One region of the Absiella sp. AM29-15 genome, then DNA from elsewhere that is predicted to be linked to it. Evidence: riboswitches for the same ligand, from Rfam matches in the RefSeq annotation. Region 1 holds a riboswitch; the other holds the start of a gene.
What was found. A riboswitch is a leader RNA that binds a small molecule or an ion and turns the genes downstream of it on or off. The one in region 1 is predicted to bind cyclic di-GMP.

Region 1 (9,764 bases):
TGGAAAATTATAATCGTTGTATGGAAGAAACACGCAAGGAAGAAAAGGCAAGACTACATCGGGTATTTGTGAGTGATGTAAAAAAGCATATCAAAACGATTCATGATAAATATATCCTGCCTGAAGAAACGGCGGAATTTGCCTATATGTTTCTGCCAGCGGAAGCCGTTTTCTCCTATATTTATGGTAATTGTGAAGAAATCATTCAATATTCTTATGAACAAAAGGTATATTTAGTGTCACCAACGACGCTGATGGCTTATATTACCGCTATAAAAGCAATTTATCTGGGCATTGAACGTAATGAAAATATGATCAGTATCCAGCAGGAATTAAAAAAGCTGCAGGTGGAATTTGAACGTTTCGAGAAACGTTATCAGACGATCTATCATGATTTTGATAAATGTTATCAAGATATGAAACTAATGCAGATCACAACGGATAAAATGATACAGCGATTCCATGAAATCGAAGAGGTAAAACTAGAAAAAACAGATCAATGATCTGTTTTCTTTTTAAAAATCCAATTGTACATGATACGTTAAGATCCATTGATCAATCTGATAAAGATAAGCTAACAGCTGTGGTCCACTCATCAACTGGCCATACCATGGAAGGGTATAAGATGCACCTTTGCTTTCAATTAGTTCTTTTAATGTGGCGTCATCAAATAAACGATGAAGGGGAGAGGATGGATCATCATATCGTTTCTTTAATAAATCAGCGACCAGATCGGCGTATAGGGGATTATGGGTTTTAGGGAAAGGATTTTTCTTTCTCCAACAAACATCTTTTGGCAGCAGTTTCTCAAATGCCTTACGTAGGATACCTTTTTCATTTTGTTTATAAAACTTCATATCCCATGGGATATTGTATACATATTCCAATGTTTTTACATCCGCAAATGGTGCTCGTATCGTGATGTTTGCCCAATTTGCCATGGTGATTTGACGTACTACCAAAGTCTGCATGAACCAGTGCAGACATAAAACACTGTGAATCCTTGCTTGGCGGTCTTCTTTACTATCATCAGATAGATAATCCATATCCGCAATACTATCCGCATAGTTTTTCTTAATATAGCCCTGATAATCAAAGTGCTTGATATCCTCATGCAACAAGGAAATACGATCATTTACATTTCTTAGCCATGGAAATGTTTCTAAATCTTTTAATTCTTTACGATAAAACCAAGGATAGCCGCCAAAGATTTCATCACTGCATTCTCCACTGAAAATCACACGTTCTTTTTGTGATACCTGTTCACATAACCATAATAGGGAACTGTCGATATCTGCCATGCCAGGAAATTCACGTGCCAGCATGGCATTTTTTAATTCATCACGCAATTGTTTCTGTGTAATCATCAATTCCTGATGTTGTAAAGGATAGCGTTCACACATCTGTTTGATATAATCATCATCTAAAGATACCTGATACATGTTGCCTTTAAAGTTTTCTTTATTGCCTTCATAGGCAAGGGAATAGGTATGCCAGTCTGCTGTTTCCTTTGCACATACCGCTGTGATGATACTGCTGTCTAAACCACCGCTTAAAAAAGAAGCATGCACTTGGTCCATCTGTCGTTTGATAGAGGCTTCCACAAGTTCATAGACATGTTTTGCGGTCGTATCAATATCATCTTCATGTTTTTTCGCACGTAAACGATAATATGTTTTTAATGCTACTTTATCTTTATACGTAAAATATTGTCCCATGGCTAATTGATGGATGCCATCAAGAATCGTTTTGTTTTCAGGAATACCTGGACCAAAGGCAAACAGGTCCATAACGCCTTCTTTACTCAGCTTTGGTGTAATAGCAGCATTATCCAGCATGAGGGAAATACGATTACTGATGACAAGCTGGTGATCATCCTCATAATAATATAGAACAGAAAGTCCCAAAGGATCTTTAGCAGCTAGTATTTGATGATCATGATACAACACGAAGGCATAGGCTCCTTCGATATGCTTCATCAAATCTTCTTTCCAGTGTAAATAGGCATATAAAAACAATTCTTCTAATGATGCAATAGGGGGAAACTGTGCTTCATGTAACTCTTCTTTGATTTGTTTTTCGTTATATACCTCACCATCTACCACGATGGCATAGTTCTTACGTGCATAACTGATTTCCTCAAAACCACACAGCCACATATCCTGCATATGCACAAGAGAAGCAAAGTGGGTATGCATGGCATCAATGTTCTGATTTTTAATAAATAAATACTCTTTCATTTGATCGCATCCTTTCGTTTCAGTGTATGATATACAAAAACAAAATATGACAGTGAAAACATGTACAGATAGGTAGAATTAAATATAAATGAGTGTATAATAAATATGCTTACAAGAAAAAGGAGAAGTTAAGACATGAAGGATACGTTTAATAGAAAGGATATCTCCACGTTTGTTTTAGTGGTGATTGCGTCATTTCTATGTGCAGTAAACATTAATACATTTATTAATGCTGGGGGCTTGTTTCCGGGTGGTTTTACAGGTTTAACGGTTTTTATTCAGCGATACTTTGATCAATATCTTGATATCGCTATTCCATATTCACCAGTGTATTATTTATTAAATGCCATTCCAGCATTTATCGGCTATAAAATGGTAGGAAAGAAATTTACGATTTTTTCCTGTTTGATGATATTTTTAACCGGTCTATTTGCGGATATCATGCCAAGTATCAATATCACAGAGGATATCCTGTTGATTACGATTTTTGGTGGTATCTTGCAGGGTATCGCTTTGGGTATTGCACTTCGTGGCAATGCCAGTAGTGGAGGTACGGATTTTATCGCTATGTGGATCAGTAAAAAGACTGGTCAGCCGGCATGGAATTTCATCTTGGGAATGAATGCGGTAATGCTTGTGGCAGCAGGATATTTATTTGGCTGGAATAAAGCTTTATATTCCATCATCTTTCAGTTCTGTAGTACACAGGTCATCAATACCGTTCATAAACGTTATAAACAAATGACGATTTTCATTATTACCAGCAACCCGGAAATCGTTGTGGAAGAAATACAGAATTCTACCCATCATGGAGTCACGCGTTTAGATGGCATTGGTACATATTATGGACAGCCAAGAACGATGCTGTATACAGTTGTGGATTCTAATTCCGTCAAAGGTCTGGTGACTCGAATCAGAGAAATTGATACATCAAGTTTTATCAATGTCACAAAGACAGAATATGTCGAAGGCAGATTCTATCAGGTACCGATTGAATAGAGGTTTCATTGAAATCTCTATTTTTTTCATATATTCTTCATGTTTTCATCACATTCCTTCTATATAATGGGTGAGCATAAGGAGGAATATTATGTATATCATAAAGAATGCATGGCGAAACATCTGCCGAAATATGGGAAAGAATATATTGCTTGGCATCATTGCACTCGTCATTGGATTATCTTGTTGCCTTTCATTATCCATTCATCAAGCAGCAGCAAAACAAAGAGCTGCCGGCTTAGATGAGCTTACCATTAACGCAACGATTGGCATTGATCGTATGTCTGTTATGAAACAGGGAAACAAAGAGAATCCAGAGGATGTGAATCCTAAAGAAATGTTGTCAAATATCCATTCACTTTCTTTAGAAGAGTTACAAACATATGCGAAAGCTGAAAGCGTAAAAGATTTTTACTATATAGAAACTTTGTCAATGAATGCAGAAGGCATAGAGCCACTATCATCAAGTGATGAGCATATGGCGGATATGGGAAAGAATTTTGGCGGTAAAGAAATGAGCAGTGCAGATTTTTCACTTATTGGCTATAGCACCCAGGAGGCAATGACGAATTTTGCGGAAGGCAATGCCAGTATAACTAAGGGCACGATGTTTCTGGAAAGTGATCAAGACACATGTATCATTTCTGAAGAATTAGCAGAATATAACACTTTGGCTGTTGGAGATACCATAAAACTGATAAATCCAGATAATACCAAAGATGTAACAGAATTGAAAATTAGTGGAATTTATAGCTTAAATGAAACAAGTAGTGATATAGGATTTATGAGAAGTGATCCTGCAAATCAGATATATACAAGTACAACAACCATAGATACGATTGTGGAAGCATCAAATAAAACGGATAGTGATAAAGCTTTAAAGGCAAGTGTATCAGGGACTTATCTGTTTGAAAATGTAGAAGCATATGAAGCTTTTGAAGCACAGGCAAGAGATCTTGGATTATCAGATGATTATACGATACAATCACAAAACCTGAATCAATATGAACAAAGTCTTCAACCTTTGGAAAGCCTGAGTGGATATGCGACAATTTTCTTAGTTGTGGTACTTGTGATTGCAGGCTTGATTCTGGTGGTTCTTCATATATATCATATCCGTGAGCGCAAATATGAAATTGGTGTACTTGCGGCTATAGGCATGAATAAGCGCAAAATTGCTTGTCAGTTTGTATTGGAGATATTTGTTGTGACAATGGTATCCATGCTGATAGGAAGTGGCATAGGTGCGTGTATCAGTGTACCAGTTACCAATATGTTGTTAGAAAACACTACCATAACACAAAATGATCGTCCTGGAAATTTTGGGAAAGATATGCCAGAAGATACAGGTGATCATAAAGAAATGTCAAAGGATATGATGGCACAGGGAAAACAATATATTCGTGAAGTAAGCAGTGCTACAGATATCATCGTGGTATTGGAAGTATGTGGCATTGCGGTATTGTTGACAATGGTGTCTGGCGGTGTTGCGATTATGAGCATCTTACGTTATGAACCTTTAAAGATTTTATCAGATAGAGAGTAGGTGTATCATATGGAAATCTTACAATTACAAGATGTTAGTTATACGTATACAGGAAAAACAAATGTTATTGAACATGTATCCTTATCCTTTAAACAGGGAAAAATTTATGCCATTGTAGGAAAAAGCGGTGCAGGGAAAACAACGCTGCTTTCCATGATGAGTTTACTGACCAAACCATCATCAGGCAAAATCTTATATGATGCAAAAGATATTACAGATATGGATCCATATCATTATCGAAGTCAATATGTTGGTGTAATCTTTCAGAACTATAACTTGTTAATGCATTTAACCGCTTTAGAAAATGTAGTATTATCCATGGAAATTGCCGGTAAGAAAGAAAACCGCAAAATGATTGCAAGAGAGCTGCTGGAAAAAGTTGGATTAGATGAAGAAGAAATGAATCGCAGAATATTGAAACTATCCGGAGGTCAACAACAAAGAGTTGCCATCGCACGATGCTTGTCTTATGAGCCAAAAGTGATTTTGGCAGATGAGCCAACAGGCAATCTGGATATGGAAACACAGGCTGAGATTCTTGAAATATTTAAGTCCTTGGCAAAAGAGGGTCATTGTATCATTATGGTAACGCACTCTAAAGAAGTCGCTGCCTGTGCGGATGAAATCTATGAATTAAAACGAATGAAAAAATCCACAAAAAAGATATAGAAGGCTATATCTTTTTTTTCTGCCATGTTAAAATATACTAAGGTAGAAGAGGAGTAGAATTATGGATAAAAAAGATCAGCGATATCAGGATTATGTAAGTATTTTAAAGAAGGAACTGGTTCCTGCAATGGGCTGTACGGAGCCAATCGCCATCGCATTTGCGGCAGCACTTGCGAAAGAAAAATTTAATCAGGAAATTGATGCCGTGGATATTTATGCCAGTGGCAACATCATCAAGAATGTAAAAAGTGTAATCGTACCAAATACCGGTGGTAGAAAAGGTATTCCAGTAGCGGCAGTGGTGGGGATTATCGCAGGAGATGCGAGTAAAAATCTTGAAGTTATCAGCGAGGTAAGCGAAGAACAGCGTGCAGCAATTGATACCTTCATGAAGGAAAAATGCATTCGTGTACATCCTTTAAAATGTGAAAATGCATTAGAGCTAGAAGTGATTGTATCTAATGAAAAGTCTTATTGTAAAGTAAAAGTAGCACAGGAGCACAGCAATGTGGTATTGATTGAAAAAGATCAGGAAATCCTGTTTGAAAAAAGTATCTGTGGCAAGGAACAAAAAGATGAAGCATACGCTTCCTTATCCATGGAGGATATCTATGATTTCGCATTAACCGCTGATTTAGATGATGTTAAAGATATTTTGCAGCGTCAGATTGATTACAACACAGCGATTGCAAAGGAAGGCATTGAAAAAGGCTATGGGGCAGGTATTGCCAATATGCTGTTGAAAGTATATGGGGACAGTGTACAGGTGAAGGCAAGAGCAATGGCTGCAGCCGGTTCTGATGCAAGAATGAGTGGTTGTGAATTGCCAGTCATCATTAATAGTGGAAGCGGCAATCAGGGCATGAGTGCTTCTTTACCGGTTATTGTATATGCGAAAGAGCTGCAAAAAAGCAAAGAAGAATTATATCGGGCATTATTGATCAGTAATCTATCCACAATCTATCAAAAACAGTTCATTGGCAGATTGTCTGCATATTGTGGGGCAGTAAGTGCAGGTGCTGGCGCAGGTGCTGGGATTGCATATCTTTTGGGTGGCAACTATGAAAACATTACGCATACGATTGTCAATGCGTTAGCAATTACAAGCGGTATGATCTGTGATGGGGCAAAACCAAGCTGTGCCGCAAAGATCGCCAGTGCCGTTGATGCGGGGATTATGGGCTGTTATATGTATCAATGCGGTAAGCAGTTTTATTGTGGAGAAGGCATTGTTCAAAAGGGAATCAAGGCCACAATAGAAAGTGTAGGAGAGCTTGCCCGTAAGGGAATGAAGGGAACCGATGAAGAAATTATAGAATTGATGATAAAAAATGATAAATAAAGGATAAAAAGGAATATATTTTCTACGAATGTAGGAAAAATATTCCCTTTTTTTCCTAAAAAGGTTATAATTAATTTGAAAATATAAATAGGCAAATCTACCGCAAGATAGAGACGCAAAACTACAGGGTCCCACGGGGATAGCCAGTTGCAAAAAAAATGTTCTTTTTTTTGTTGCTGTTTTGGCAGCCTTTTTATTATAATCAGGAGGATGCAATACAATGAAAATTAAAAAGCACATACGCAATACAATATTGATTCTGCTGATTTTGTTGCTGCCGACAATTTCTATGCTGCCAATGCATGCATCAAGTCGAAGGGTCATTAAAGTAGGATATCCGATACAGTCAGGATTGACGATGAAGGATGAAAATGGCAATCGTTATGGATATACTTATGATTATCTGATGCAGATTGCCCAATACAATGATTGGGAATATGAGTTTGTAGAAGCAAAGGGAGATTTAAATGAACAGTTGACCACATTAACAAAACAGCTGGAAGATGGGGAAATTGATTTGCTGGGCTGTATGCGTTACAATGATGCACTCGCCAAAATGTATGATTATCCAAGTGAGCCATATGGTTATGCATATAATATTATTGCGGTCAAAGATGATAGTGATCTTGTCAATCTGGAATCATTAGCAACCAAAAAGGATTTAAAGATTGCCGTTAATAAAAATGCGAAAACACGAATTGAAAAGCTGGATCAGTTTGCGGCGATGAATGGATTTACCTATACCAAGATTGAGGCATTAGATACAGAGGATTTAATCAAAAAAATCGAAAATGAAGAAGCGGATGCCTATCTGCTTACAGATTTAGAAAATACGGAGGACTATCGAAGTATTTCACGCTTTTCACCGGATGCATTCTATTTTGCGACGACCAAAGGAAATACAGAAATCGTAACGGAATTGAATCAGGCAATTCTAGATCTTTCTAAAATGAATCCATTATTGACAACCACACTGTATAATCGTTATTTTGAAAATATGTGTGGGGAGATTCATCTAAACAGCAAAGAAAAAGAATTCATCAAAGAAAATGGTACCATCAAGGTATTGGTACTTGAAAACAATGCGCCGATTGAAGATTCTAAAAATGGAGAAGCGGTAGGAATCGGCAAGGATATTCTGGATTTTATTTCTGAAAATACGGGAATGAAATTTGAATATGAAATGGTAAAAACATATGAAGAATATAAAAATAAAATAAAAAACAGAGAAGCCTCTGTTTTGATGGGATTACCATTTGATGCATCGCAGGCAGAAACATTGGATGTCACATTTACTTCTCCATGGCTAGTAAGTGATATCATGCTGGTTATGAATAAAAATCTGGATCCTAATGAATTAAAGGACAAAATCAAAGGGACCACCTATTTAAATACACCCGCAATTGCGGAAGCAAACGAAGATAAACGCTACAACAATATCGAAGATTTATTAGAAGCATTAAATGAGCGGGAAGTTGATTATGCATATATCAATCCATATCAGCTGACGTATTATACCAACAAGCTGCATTTGGACAACCTCAGTACTTTTTCTGTACCGGAATATTTATTGAATCAATATGCATTCGGGGTATCTAAAAATACAGATTCCCGTCTGATCAGTATTTTAAATAAAGGGATACGTACGATAGACAGTGAAAAATTAAACCGCTATATTTATAAGAATGCCTACGTGGAAGAAAGCTTTCATTTAAAGGATTTTTTGAATGAGCATATCGCCGGTGTTAGTTTTGTCGCATTATTGTTGATTGCGGGAATTGTTGGCGCAATCTTTATGTATTACCGGCATCGTTTTGAAGTACAGCGTGCCATTGAATTGGAATATCAGCGATATCAGATGTTATCGATAATCACTGGAGAAATGACCTTTGAATATGATTTTGAAAAAGATACAATGAAAATCAGTAAAGAAGGCATCGGAAAGATTGCAAATGAAGAAATGATTGAGCATTTCAAAGATGAATCCGCAAAACAGGAAACCAATGAACATATGGTATTGACGGTATTAGAAGAATATCTGGAAAATGCGTTAGATCGTCATGAAGAAGTTTTGATACGTATGCTGGATGGCAGTGAACGCTGGTATCAGCTGGTAATTAAAATTATTTATGATATAGGAAACTATGGACATCGACCAGTTTATGCGATTGGCAAGATTTTAGATATCCAGCAGCAGATCAATGAAAAGGAACAGTTGTATAAAGAAAGCACGACGGATTCTTTGACAGGCATCTATAATCGTGCTGGAGGATTTAAAGAAATCAATCATGCATTATCCAAACAGGGTGGTGCCATCATTATGGCAGATCTAGATAAATTCAAACAAGTAAATGATGAATTTGGTCATTTTGCGGGAGATCATGTATTGATTGAAACTGCATCGATATTAAAACATGTATTCCATGAAGGAATCGTTGCACGCCTTGGCGGAGATGAATTCTTATTGTTTATCCAGAATACCAATAAGGAAGAGATTGCACTTCTATGTGAGCGGGCATTAAAAGAAATGCATGAGAAAAAATATGAAGATGCAAAAAACGTAGATGTGACAATGAGTATGGGCGTTGTATTTGTGAAAGAAAACGCCTCATTGGAAAATGCGATGCGAAAAGCCGATGAGTTATTATATGAAGCAAAACGCAGTGGACGCAGCACATATCATATATGCGAAGAAACAGTTTAATAAAGAAGGTGGAGCTATGGAAATTGTAAAAAAGGAAAATAAGTCTGAGAATGAAGCGTTTTATGTAGTCGGTGTGGGAGCAAGTGCCGGTGGATTAGAAGCATTACAGGATTTCTTTAAAAGCATGCCAGATGATTCAGGATGTGCCTTTGTGGTAATCCAGCACTTGTCACCAGATTATAAGAGTTTAATGAGCGAGCTGCTTGCCCGCTATACCAAGATGGAAGTCCATGTGGCGAGTGATGATGAAGAGGTAAAACCAAA
Region 2 (9,764 bases), on a different contig from region 1:
TGGAATGAAACGAAGCAGTGTCGCATTGATGTTTTCTGCGGAGTAGCTGATTATGGGAGCCATTGCTTTAGTTATTGGTTGTATACTGGGTATGGTATTGTCGCAGGCATTAGAGGCAATTTTATTTCAGGTATTTGGACAGGATTATCACTTTGTTTTATCATTTTCTTTGCAAGCATTTTTACTAACCTTGGGATGCTTCGTGTTAATTTATATATTAGAAGTCATACGGGAAATCCGTTTGATTCATCGTTGTACCTTAAAAGAACTATTTTATCGCAAAGATGAGCATACAACTATTCATGCATCAAAAACCAAAAGTATATTATGTTTTATTGCGGGTGCCTTCTGTATGGGAATCTGTATCTTTATTGTATATATCTTTTATCGTTCGCTTAAAGATAACAGTATACGTGGAGATATCAATTCCATGATGCTGTCTATTTTGATGATGATTTTATCCATCTATTTGATCTATCAAGGGATATCCCAGGTCGTCATGTTATTTCTTCAAAGGTGGAAGCAAAAGAAGTATCAAGGGAATATGATGTTTTTAAGTGCACAGTTATGTACGAAAATTAAGCGTAACCGTTTTGTTTTAGCAACTATTTCCGTGTTAACGATCCTGATTATTTCATTAATGATCATGAGTATGCAGTTAAAAAATGTTTATGATAGAAAAATAAAAGAAGAAATCCCATTTGATATTATGGCATATACAAGTGAAACCTTAAATAAAGATGTATTATATGACTATTTAAATAAGCATGATATAAGCTATCAGGATCATTTTTATCAAATATATCAAAGTGATATGATTAATGAAAATCTGAGGAATGCTCTTTTTGATACACCATTTGATTATCCGGGAGTAAAAACTTATATCATAAAAGAAAGTGATGTACAGGCACTATTGAAGTTAGAAGGTTATGATGCATTACAACCGTTGAATAAACAGCAATATGGTTTGCTTGTGACACCAGAACTAAAGCAACATATGGAAGCATTTATGAAGCAGGGAAAAGTACAAGTCAATGATCAGAAACTATCCTGTACTTATATAGAAAGCTCACGTATTGGGCAATCAGTATATGTGGATTATTATTTAATTTTGCCAGATGCCTATGTTCAAAACTGCACAATCAAAGAAAATGTTCTTGTGATGAATGTAAATGGAACGATTCCGGATACATTATATGATGAAACAAAAACGATTTTAGATGTTAAAGAAGATGGCTTTTATCTATATCGTGTAAAACCTTACTATATCAAAGATCAATTATCTATCTATACCATGGTCATCTTTGCATTATTATATGTGTCCATGATCGCCGTGTGTATTCTGGCAACGATTATTGCGACCCAGCAGCTTTCTGATATGAATGAACAAAAAGAAACTTATCATATGATGTGGAAAATGGGATGTGATAAACAGGCAATCAAGAAATTATTGTTTCAACAGGTAAGCTTTTACTTTTTTACACCACTACTCTTACCATGTTTGTATCTTCCATTTGTGATCTATGGAATGAATGTTTTCTTTTCATTACTGGTGTATAGCGTACCAACCAACTCTGCCATCATCTTAGCACCGGTAATCTTCCTGTTAATTTATGGCTGTTACTTTATTTTGACATATCAAAGCTGTAAACGAAGTATGGAGGGATAGATGGCATGTATTTAAAATTAACAATGCGTTGTGCATTACGAAGTATAAAACAATACAGTATCTTTATGTTTACCATAACCATGGTCATGACATTACTTTATGCATTTCAATCTTTGATGTTCTCAGAGCAGATTATCAGATTGTTTGGAGAACATGTGGACATGCTATATGCCTTTTTGATGGTCAGTATTTTATTAGTTATCGTGATGACATGGCTCATTGGATATATTAGTGGGTTTATTATAAAAAATAGAAGTAGAGAATTTGGTATCTATTTATTATCGGGTATTGAGCGTAAAGTCATTGCACGCATGCTTGTGGTCGAAATGTTTTTTATGGGATTTTTATCCTTTATCATCGGCTGCTTTTTAGGAAGCTTTCTATCTGAAGTATTGCGTATGCTGATTTTACAGTTCTTTTCTAAAGACTTTCAGTTTGTCTTTCATTTCTCCATTGAAACGATAGGAGCTACCTTTCTATATTTCCTGTTTATGTGGATATTGACATTATGGAAAGAGCGAAGAACCATCATGAAAGTCAATATCAAAGAGTTGTTATATGAAGAAAATAAAAACGATCCCGTTGTCAAACACCGTTTCATCAAATGGATGGTATTATTAATAGCATGTATATGCTTCTTTTTTGGAATCATCGCCACAAAAAAGGGCATATTGGATATGCTTTATGGAGAAGGATCGCCAGTCTTATTAATAGGTGTCATATTATTGATTATAAGCAATTATGGATTTTATTATGGCATGATTGCTTTGTCAGATGCTTTTGTGAACAGACAAAAAAAGATCAAATATTCCTTTGGGATACTGCCGCTTTATGGACATATCAAAGGAAGAATCAATGGCAATCGTATGGTATTAGCAACATTATCCATGTTGTTGATTTTTACCATCATGTTAAGTAGCTTTGCATTAAAACTATACGACTCCTCCAACGTGCAGATGGATATCATTTGTCCTTATGAGCTACAGATTAATGCAACAGAACCATTTAAAAGCGATGAAATCAAAACAATGCTAGAGAAAAAAGGATATCAAATACAGGATGATATATTTTGTTTATACTCATGTGCAGATGCAAAAACAAATGTGGACATGATTTTTACACAGGATCAGGCGATATATGGAACATCATTTATGAAAGAAAGTGACTATCAAAAACTGTTAAAGTTAAAACATAAGACAGCAGCTTCCATACCTTCTCATGGTTATATCTTATTGGTAAATGAATTTGATAAAAAAAGAGCGGAAGAAAAAGGCATACAGCTAAGCATTAAAGATGAAAAAATGGTACCATTCCAAATTAGAAATGATTCTATTGGACAACTGTACGATGATGTAGTTTTTGTAGTAAAAGATGAAGTTTTAAAAGACAGTCAGATGCTCACATGTTCTTATGTCGCAGACAGTGATAAATCATTCCCTATAGGAATGGAAAAAGAGATAACAAAAAGTATGAATTTGCCACTATATGCGAGTGTAAATGTCCGTAGTGATACACAGCAGGCATCCATCAGTTCTTCTGTAACAATTATTTTCGCATTATTTTATTTATCTTTTGTATTTATTTGTATTGCGGCAACGATTATGGCAACACAACAGATGATGGATGCGACAAGACAGAAATATGAATATGAATTAATGCATCAATTAGGAATGGATAAGGCAGAAATCTATGCGATTCTACGTAAACAAATTGGTATCTACTTCTTTGTGCCAATGATATTGCCTGCAGTGTATATATTTCCATTATTATATATTGTTAATTTACTGTTTCTAAGGATACCGGGAAACTATTCTATTTATACGGTTGCATTTGGATGTATGCTTTTGTATATGGTGATTTATCTTCGTTACTATATGATGGCATATATCGGTTGTAAACGAAGTCTAGATTTAAAGTAGCTATAGCATAGAAAATGTCCTGTGTGAAAAAAATGGGTATGGTTTACCTTTTCTGTCATTTCTGCTATACTGTAAGATATGTTGGATGGAGGTATACATCATGTTACAAGATTTATTATCAAATTGGATATATATATTACCAGCTGTATTTATTGCTTTTTCCTTTCATGAATTTGCACATAGTTTTGTTGCATATAAATTAGGAGATACCGCACAGAAGGAAAGTGGCAGATTATCATTGAATCCAATCAATCACATTGATCCAATTGGGTTTATCAGTTTGGTATTGTTTGGTTTTGGCTGGGCAAAGCCGGTACAAGTCAATCCTTATATGTTTAAAGATCGTAAAAATGGAATGATACAATCTGCTGTGGCAGGTCCATTAGCTAATCTGATCTTAGGGTTTGTCTTTACCATTCTTATGCAGTTGACAATAAAAACAGGCCTTTTCATCAATGGACCTGTTGGGAATTACTTATATTACTTCTGTGTATATTCTATTGTGATGAATGTTGGTTTAGGCGTATTTAACCTGATACCATTACCACCACTAGATGGTTCTAAGATTTTAATGGGAATTCTGGATGAAGAAACATACTTTAAGATTATGCAGTATGAACGCTATATCGCAATATTTATGATTGCGATTCTATTATCAGGAGTGTTGGATGGACCATTACTTTATGTAAGATCTGCTATCATTGATTTCTACTCCAATATTGTATCTAAAATTTTATTCTAAGAAAAAGAAGCGGCTTATTCATGTCGCTTCTTTCTTTATATATTTAACTGTAAAGTACCAAAGTGTGTGTAATATTAGGAAGTCAAGGCACTTTACAGGTAAATACCGTTATTCAACAGTAACCGATTTAGCTAGGTTTCTGGGCTGATCTATTTCACAACCACGAAGTCTGGCGATTTCATAAGCTAATAACTGTAATGGTATAACACCCAGTATTGCCTGAATCAATTTATCAGTTTTTGGTATACGCAAAATATCATCATATCCATCATGTGCTATCTGTAAATCATCACTGATGATCAATAAAACATAAGCACCACGGGCTTTTACTTCTTTGATATTACTAATCGTTTTTTCATATAAATCCTCATCACTCGCAAGTGCGATGACAGGGGTGCCTTCTTCAATTAAAGAAATCGTTCCATGCTTCAATTCACCAGCCGCATAGGCTTCACTATGTATATAAGATATCTCTTTTAGTTTTAAACTGCCTTCCATGGATAAAGAATAATCCAATCCACGCCCGATAAAGAACACATCATTATGCTGATATATTTTCTTTGCAAACGCAGAATAATCTTTTTCAATAAGCTGTTGCATTAATTTCGGTAAAGTTTTGATTTCTTTACTTAACTGCATAACTTCATCATCCTGCATATGGCCATGAACATAGGACAGATAGCAGGCAAGTAAAGATAAGACAGCTACCTGTGTACAATAAGCCTTTGTCGTTGCCACACAGATTTCAGGTCCAGCTTTCGTATAAATAACATGATCAGCATCACGTGCTATAGTAGAACCAATGACATTGACGATTGCCAGGGTTGCGACATCATTTGCTTTTGCTAGTTGTAAAGCAGCTATTGTGTCCGCAGTTTCACCAGATTGACTAATGAAGATGGCTAATGTGTTGCCTGAATAAATAGGATTTGCATAACGATATTCACTTGCACAGATACAATCTACATGAATGCGTGCTCTTGATTCAATCAAGGATTTCGCTATCATACCAGCATACATGGCACTGCCACAGGCAATGATATGTATTTGATCATATTGTTTTAAATTGGGCATTGTATTCAATAGATCCAATAGATTATTTTGCATAAGTGAATCGATTGTTTTTTTCACAACATCTGGTTCTTCATGAATTTCTTTCAACATAAAGTGTTCATAGCCGCCCTTTTGGATATCTGTGATATCCATTTCACTAGTTTGTATTTCTTTATCCAACAGATCACCATTCAGATTTTGAATGGTAATTTGATCTTTATGAAGAACAGCAATTTCTTCATGTTCTAATACAATATATTGGTTTGTATATTTTAAGAAAGCTGAAATATCGCTTGCCAGAAAGTTCTGATGTTCACCAACACCTAAAACAAGCGGTGAATTCTTTCGCATAGCATATATTACATCCAGTTCATCCTGAAAGATGATAGCAAATGCAAAACTTCCTTTGAAATGCTGATAAGCTTTCGTTAAAGCAGACACTTTATCTTTTGTCAGAAAATAACAATAGTCAATATAAGCTGCCGCAATTTCACTATCTGTTTGTGAATAAAAATCATAACCTGCGTTTTCCAGTTCTTCTTTGATCGTATTATAATTTTCAATAATACCATTATGAACAAGCGTTACCAATCCACTTTGATGGGGATGGCTGTTTGTTTCATTTGGTTCACCATGCGTTGCCCAACGTGTGTGGGCAATTCCCAATGTTGTTCCTTTTGTGTTCATCTTTTTAAGCTTTTCCTCTAAAAAGCTGACATTTCCTTTTGCTTTGATAATTGTTACCTGATCATTTTGTGCCAGTGCTAATCCTGCAGAGTCATACCCACGGTATTCTAAGGCGTGTAAACCCGCAATCAAAACACTATTTGAGATCTTCTCTGATCCCACATAGCCAATTATTCCACACATATTTTATGTTCCTCCATGATAAAAAATAGTGTGTTGAGAATAGTTTTTGTAGCATTATGATGTTGCTTTTGTCTATTCTCTTTCGATCCACAATAACCGTAACAGTACCCGCCGAATCTTTCGATAACTGTTATCCTCGTCAACCCGTAGGTCCAGGCGCTCATTATTACTACCCACGATCCTCCTTGGTAAAAATAATAACTGGTATTAGTATACTATGATTATTTGAAATTGCAATAGGTTTTTTTATGAGAAGTATAGGACATATATACAATTCCATAGATAAAAAAAAGAGCAGGTTATTGAAATATATGCCGTTACTATAAGGAAAATTGGAGTTTTGAAAAAGATTTGTAACAAATGAAAGCGATTTTTACAAAAAAACGATAAAAATTTTAAGTAAACGCTTGCATTAAAATAAGACATGGTCTATAATTGGTATAGACCAAGTGGTATATACCACTTGGAGGAAACAAGGCAAAGCCAGAGTGATCTGGTGACGCAAAGCTATAGGGTCTATTTATTAGAAAATACGACAGCCAGTTGCCGAAGAATAAAGCATGTTTAATGGAGGAGAGAGAAACATGAAAAAAACTTTATTTGATGGTGCGTTGGCACTTCCAAATGGGAATGCGGAAAGCTGCATAAAGGCTATATGCAGAAACGCTAAGGTAATGAAGACAAACATTTTGGCTAAATGGATATTTTTACATACACCTTCCCTAGACAATCAAATTCCAGCGGCGTTTATTAAGAAAAGCATATTTAACGAGAAAGTCTTAGGATTCGCTATCGGCTAGGATAGTGAAATCATAAGCTGGAAACGAGTTGTCAAAATTTAATAAATAACCAAATAGTGGCCGAAAAGCGATTATTGCTGATAGACAGGAACGTAAAAATAAAAGTAACGTTTGACAGTCTGTGTCCCTGGAAGTTATGATTAGTGTGTAGGGAAAGGACTGTTTTTCCTGTTGATGGCATATGAACGCTGAGAATTGCGTAAACAGTTGGAAACTGTCATATCCATCTGTGGAAATGAAATAGGTGTGGCGTATGGAGGAACAGAGGAGAAAACAAAGTGTTCTGATGGAACATGTTGCAAGTATGGAATTTTACCAAAAGGATAACGAGCAGCCTGTCCAAGTATTTCAGGACCTGAATTTTGAAGCTTTAGAAGGCGAAATCTGGGCGATTATTGGAAATAAAGCATTTGAAGTGCGTTTGTTTCTTGAAATCGTTGCGAATGCCAGACCGTATAAAGATGGCAGATGTGTTTTAAATGAGACAGGGATGATGCGGAAAAAACGTTTGATTTTACCGCATGTCTACTATATAGGAAGTACAAACATGATGTTTGAGAACATGAGTGTTCTTGAATATCTCACATTTATTACAGCAAAGGAGCCTGGCAGTATTGATGAAAGGAAGCATCAGATTGCCAAAGATTTGCTGGATGTTAATCTAGGTTATTTAAGTGAAAGAGAAATCAGTACATTAACTCCACCAGAAAAAAGCGTAGTGGAATTAATGGCTGGTTACTATACAGAAAGCAAACTGATTATCTGGAATTTAGCAAGATTATATTATGATGAGAAATGTATTCTTGCGATTCAAACGATATGTCAGGAATTGCAAAGACAAAAACGGACATTGTTATTTTCTTCTTTTGATTACAAAATGATAGAAGCCTGTGCAACCCATATTTCCCCCTTGTATGATGGTAGATTTCTTTGTAATTCTCCCGTACAGGATTTTATCAAAACTTGGGATCACCTGTGTGCAATCATAAGGGACGATCGTGCAAAGGAAATGGAAGAATATCTAATGAAAACAATGCCCGATTATGAATATCGCAGAAATGGCAATCGATTAGAAGTTTGGGATCAGCATAATAATATTGCTGGATATGATGCAATATGTGCAACGCTGGGAAAGAACTACTACTACCCAAAGTTTATAGAACAGCACCCATATTGTGTTGAAAACGCGTGGAAAGAGATCGTATATCAGTATGAACAAAATAGTAAAACAAACGGATAGAAAATTGTCATATATTGAAAAGAAAAGAAAAAGTCAAAGCATTCTATGGTACGGAGTGAGTATTGCTATTCTTTCTTTTATTATTCATCTGGTGTTACAGGCATTAACGCGCAGTGTCCTGTCACAAAGTGTTCCACAGTTTATGATGCCAAGCTATTTTTCTACGATTAGTCTTTATGTTTTAGTTGCTTTCACTATGTATATTGTCTATATGATACGCTATTTCGATTTACTTACATTTGCGGAGATATCAGCAAATAAATGGTACACACTGGCAAAAAACGGATATGATCCGTTGAAGATGATTTTGACCAAGTTGTTGATACGTTTAAAGGAAATCGTTATCTACTATACAATAGGATATATCGTTACTATCCTGTTGACCATGTTGTTACAATATCCATTCATTGTGAATTACATGATATCGCTCTATATGGTAGGGCTTGTTGATATCATATTTGTTACGGTCGTTACGATGGAATGTTCGCTATTTATAACAGAACAGCGTGACGCAAGATATGTCATTGTGATCAGTGCAATCATCATTTGGATATTACGCTTAAGCAGTGGCTACTATAATTTGATAAGTGATCCTGTCAGTATGCAGAACATTACCCATCTGTTTGATTACTTTGGACAGTCAAATTACTTATTCTACTTTCTGATCGTTGTCATCATCGCTTTGATCACGTTGGTCGTGCGTGCTCAAAAGATATCCCAATATACAAATTTCCCCTTTTATGAAAAAGACATGGATTTAGATGATGGCGTTCGTATCGTGATACCGAAACAAGACAGCTATGAAGATATTGTAAATCAATTCGTAAGAAATCAGCGTCATAAGGGATTTGATCAGCTGGTTATGACTGTTTTGATTGCTGCGATTACCTGCAGCATTGTTGTGAATCTATTTGTATTATATGTTTCCACTGCATCACCTGAGAAAAAATCAGAGGCATTTGGTAAAATTGCATATATAGTAGAAACAGATGAAATGGAACCTGATTTACTTTGTAATGATCTGGCATTCTTTGATTCCATTGGACGTACAGATGAAGTATATGAAAATGAAATCATTCTTTACGAAACAAAAGAGGGTCCAAGGACAGGATTTATCAAAACAATCGATGAAAATCATAATATGGTTGTAGAAACCAGAAAGCATACAGCCCAAAAGCAGGATATCATCATACGCAAGGAAGATGTGTATGGAACGCTTACAGGAAGAAATCCTTGGCTTGGTGTACTGCTGCTATTTGCAAATACGATATTTGGAAGATTATTATGTCTGTTGATTCCGGCTTTATTGTTGTATTATTATAAACCAATAAAAAATTATCTTCGTCGAAGAGGTATGAGTAAATATTAATTATCACGAGAAGGAGTGGACTTTGCCCAGGTTCACTCCTTTATTTATGAAAAACAGGAGGTTTTAACTATTTTAGAATACTTTGAAATAAAATGATAGCAT

Region 2: linked by a shared signal. The riboswitch ahead of DW761_RS02670 (hypothetical protein) and the one ahead of DW761_RS07735 (diguanylate cyclase domain-containing protein) in region 1 are both predicted to bind cyclic di-GMP.

The regions. Positions count from the first base shown of each region.
Region 1 covers NZ_QVFL01000006.1:57,335-67,098, reverse strand. Annotated here, with positions in the region: gene DW761_RS07765 (DNA recombination protein RmuC) at 1-503, shown strand, start outside; gene asnB (asparagine synthase (glutamine-hydrolyzing)) at 516-2,240, opposite strand; gene DW761_RS07755 (YitT family protein) at 2,376-3,239, shown strand; gene DW761_RS07750 (ABC transporter permease) at 3,331-4,785, shown strand; gene DW761_RS07745 (ABC transporter ATP-binding protein) at 4,795-5,454, shown strand; gene DW761_RS07740 (serine dehydratase subunit alpha family protein) at 5,516-6,796, shown strand; cyclic di-GMP riboswitch class I at 6,877-6,951, shown strand; gene DW761_RS07735 (diguanylate cyclase domain-containing protein) at 7,017-9,500, shown strand; gene DW761_RS07730 (CheR family methyltransferase) at 9,445-9,764, shown strand, end outside.
Region 2 covers NZ_QVFL01000002.1:117,607-127,370, forward strand. Annotated here, with positions in the region: gene DW761_RS02645 (FtsX-like permease family protein) at 1-46, shown strand, start outside; gene DW761_RS02650 (hypothetical protein) at 53-1,669, shown strand; gene DW761_RS02655 (FtsX-like permease family protein) at 1,675-3,588, shown strand; gene DW761_RS02660 (site-2 protease family protein) at 3,689-4,330, shown strand; gene glmS (glutamine--fructose-6-phosphate transaminase (isomerizing)) at 4,439-6,253, opposite strand; cyclic di-GMP riboswitch class I at 6,720-6,804, shown strand; gene DW761_RS02670 (hypothetical protein) at 6,838-7,053, shown strand; gene DW761_RS02675 (hypothetical protein) at 7,307-8,293, shown strand; gene DW761_RS02680 (hypothetical protein) at 8,265-9,662, shown strand.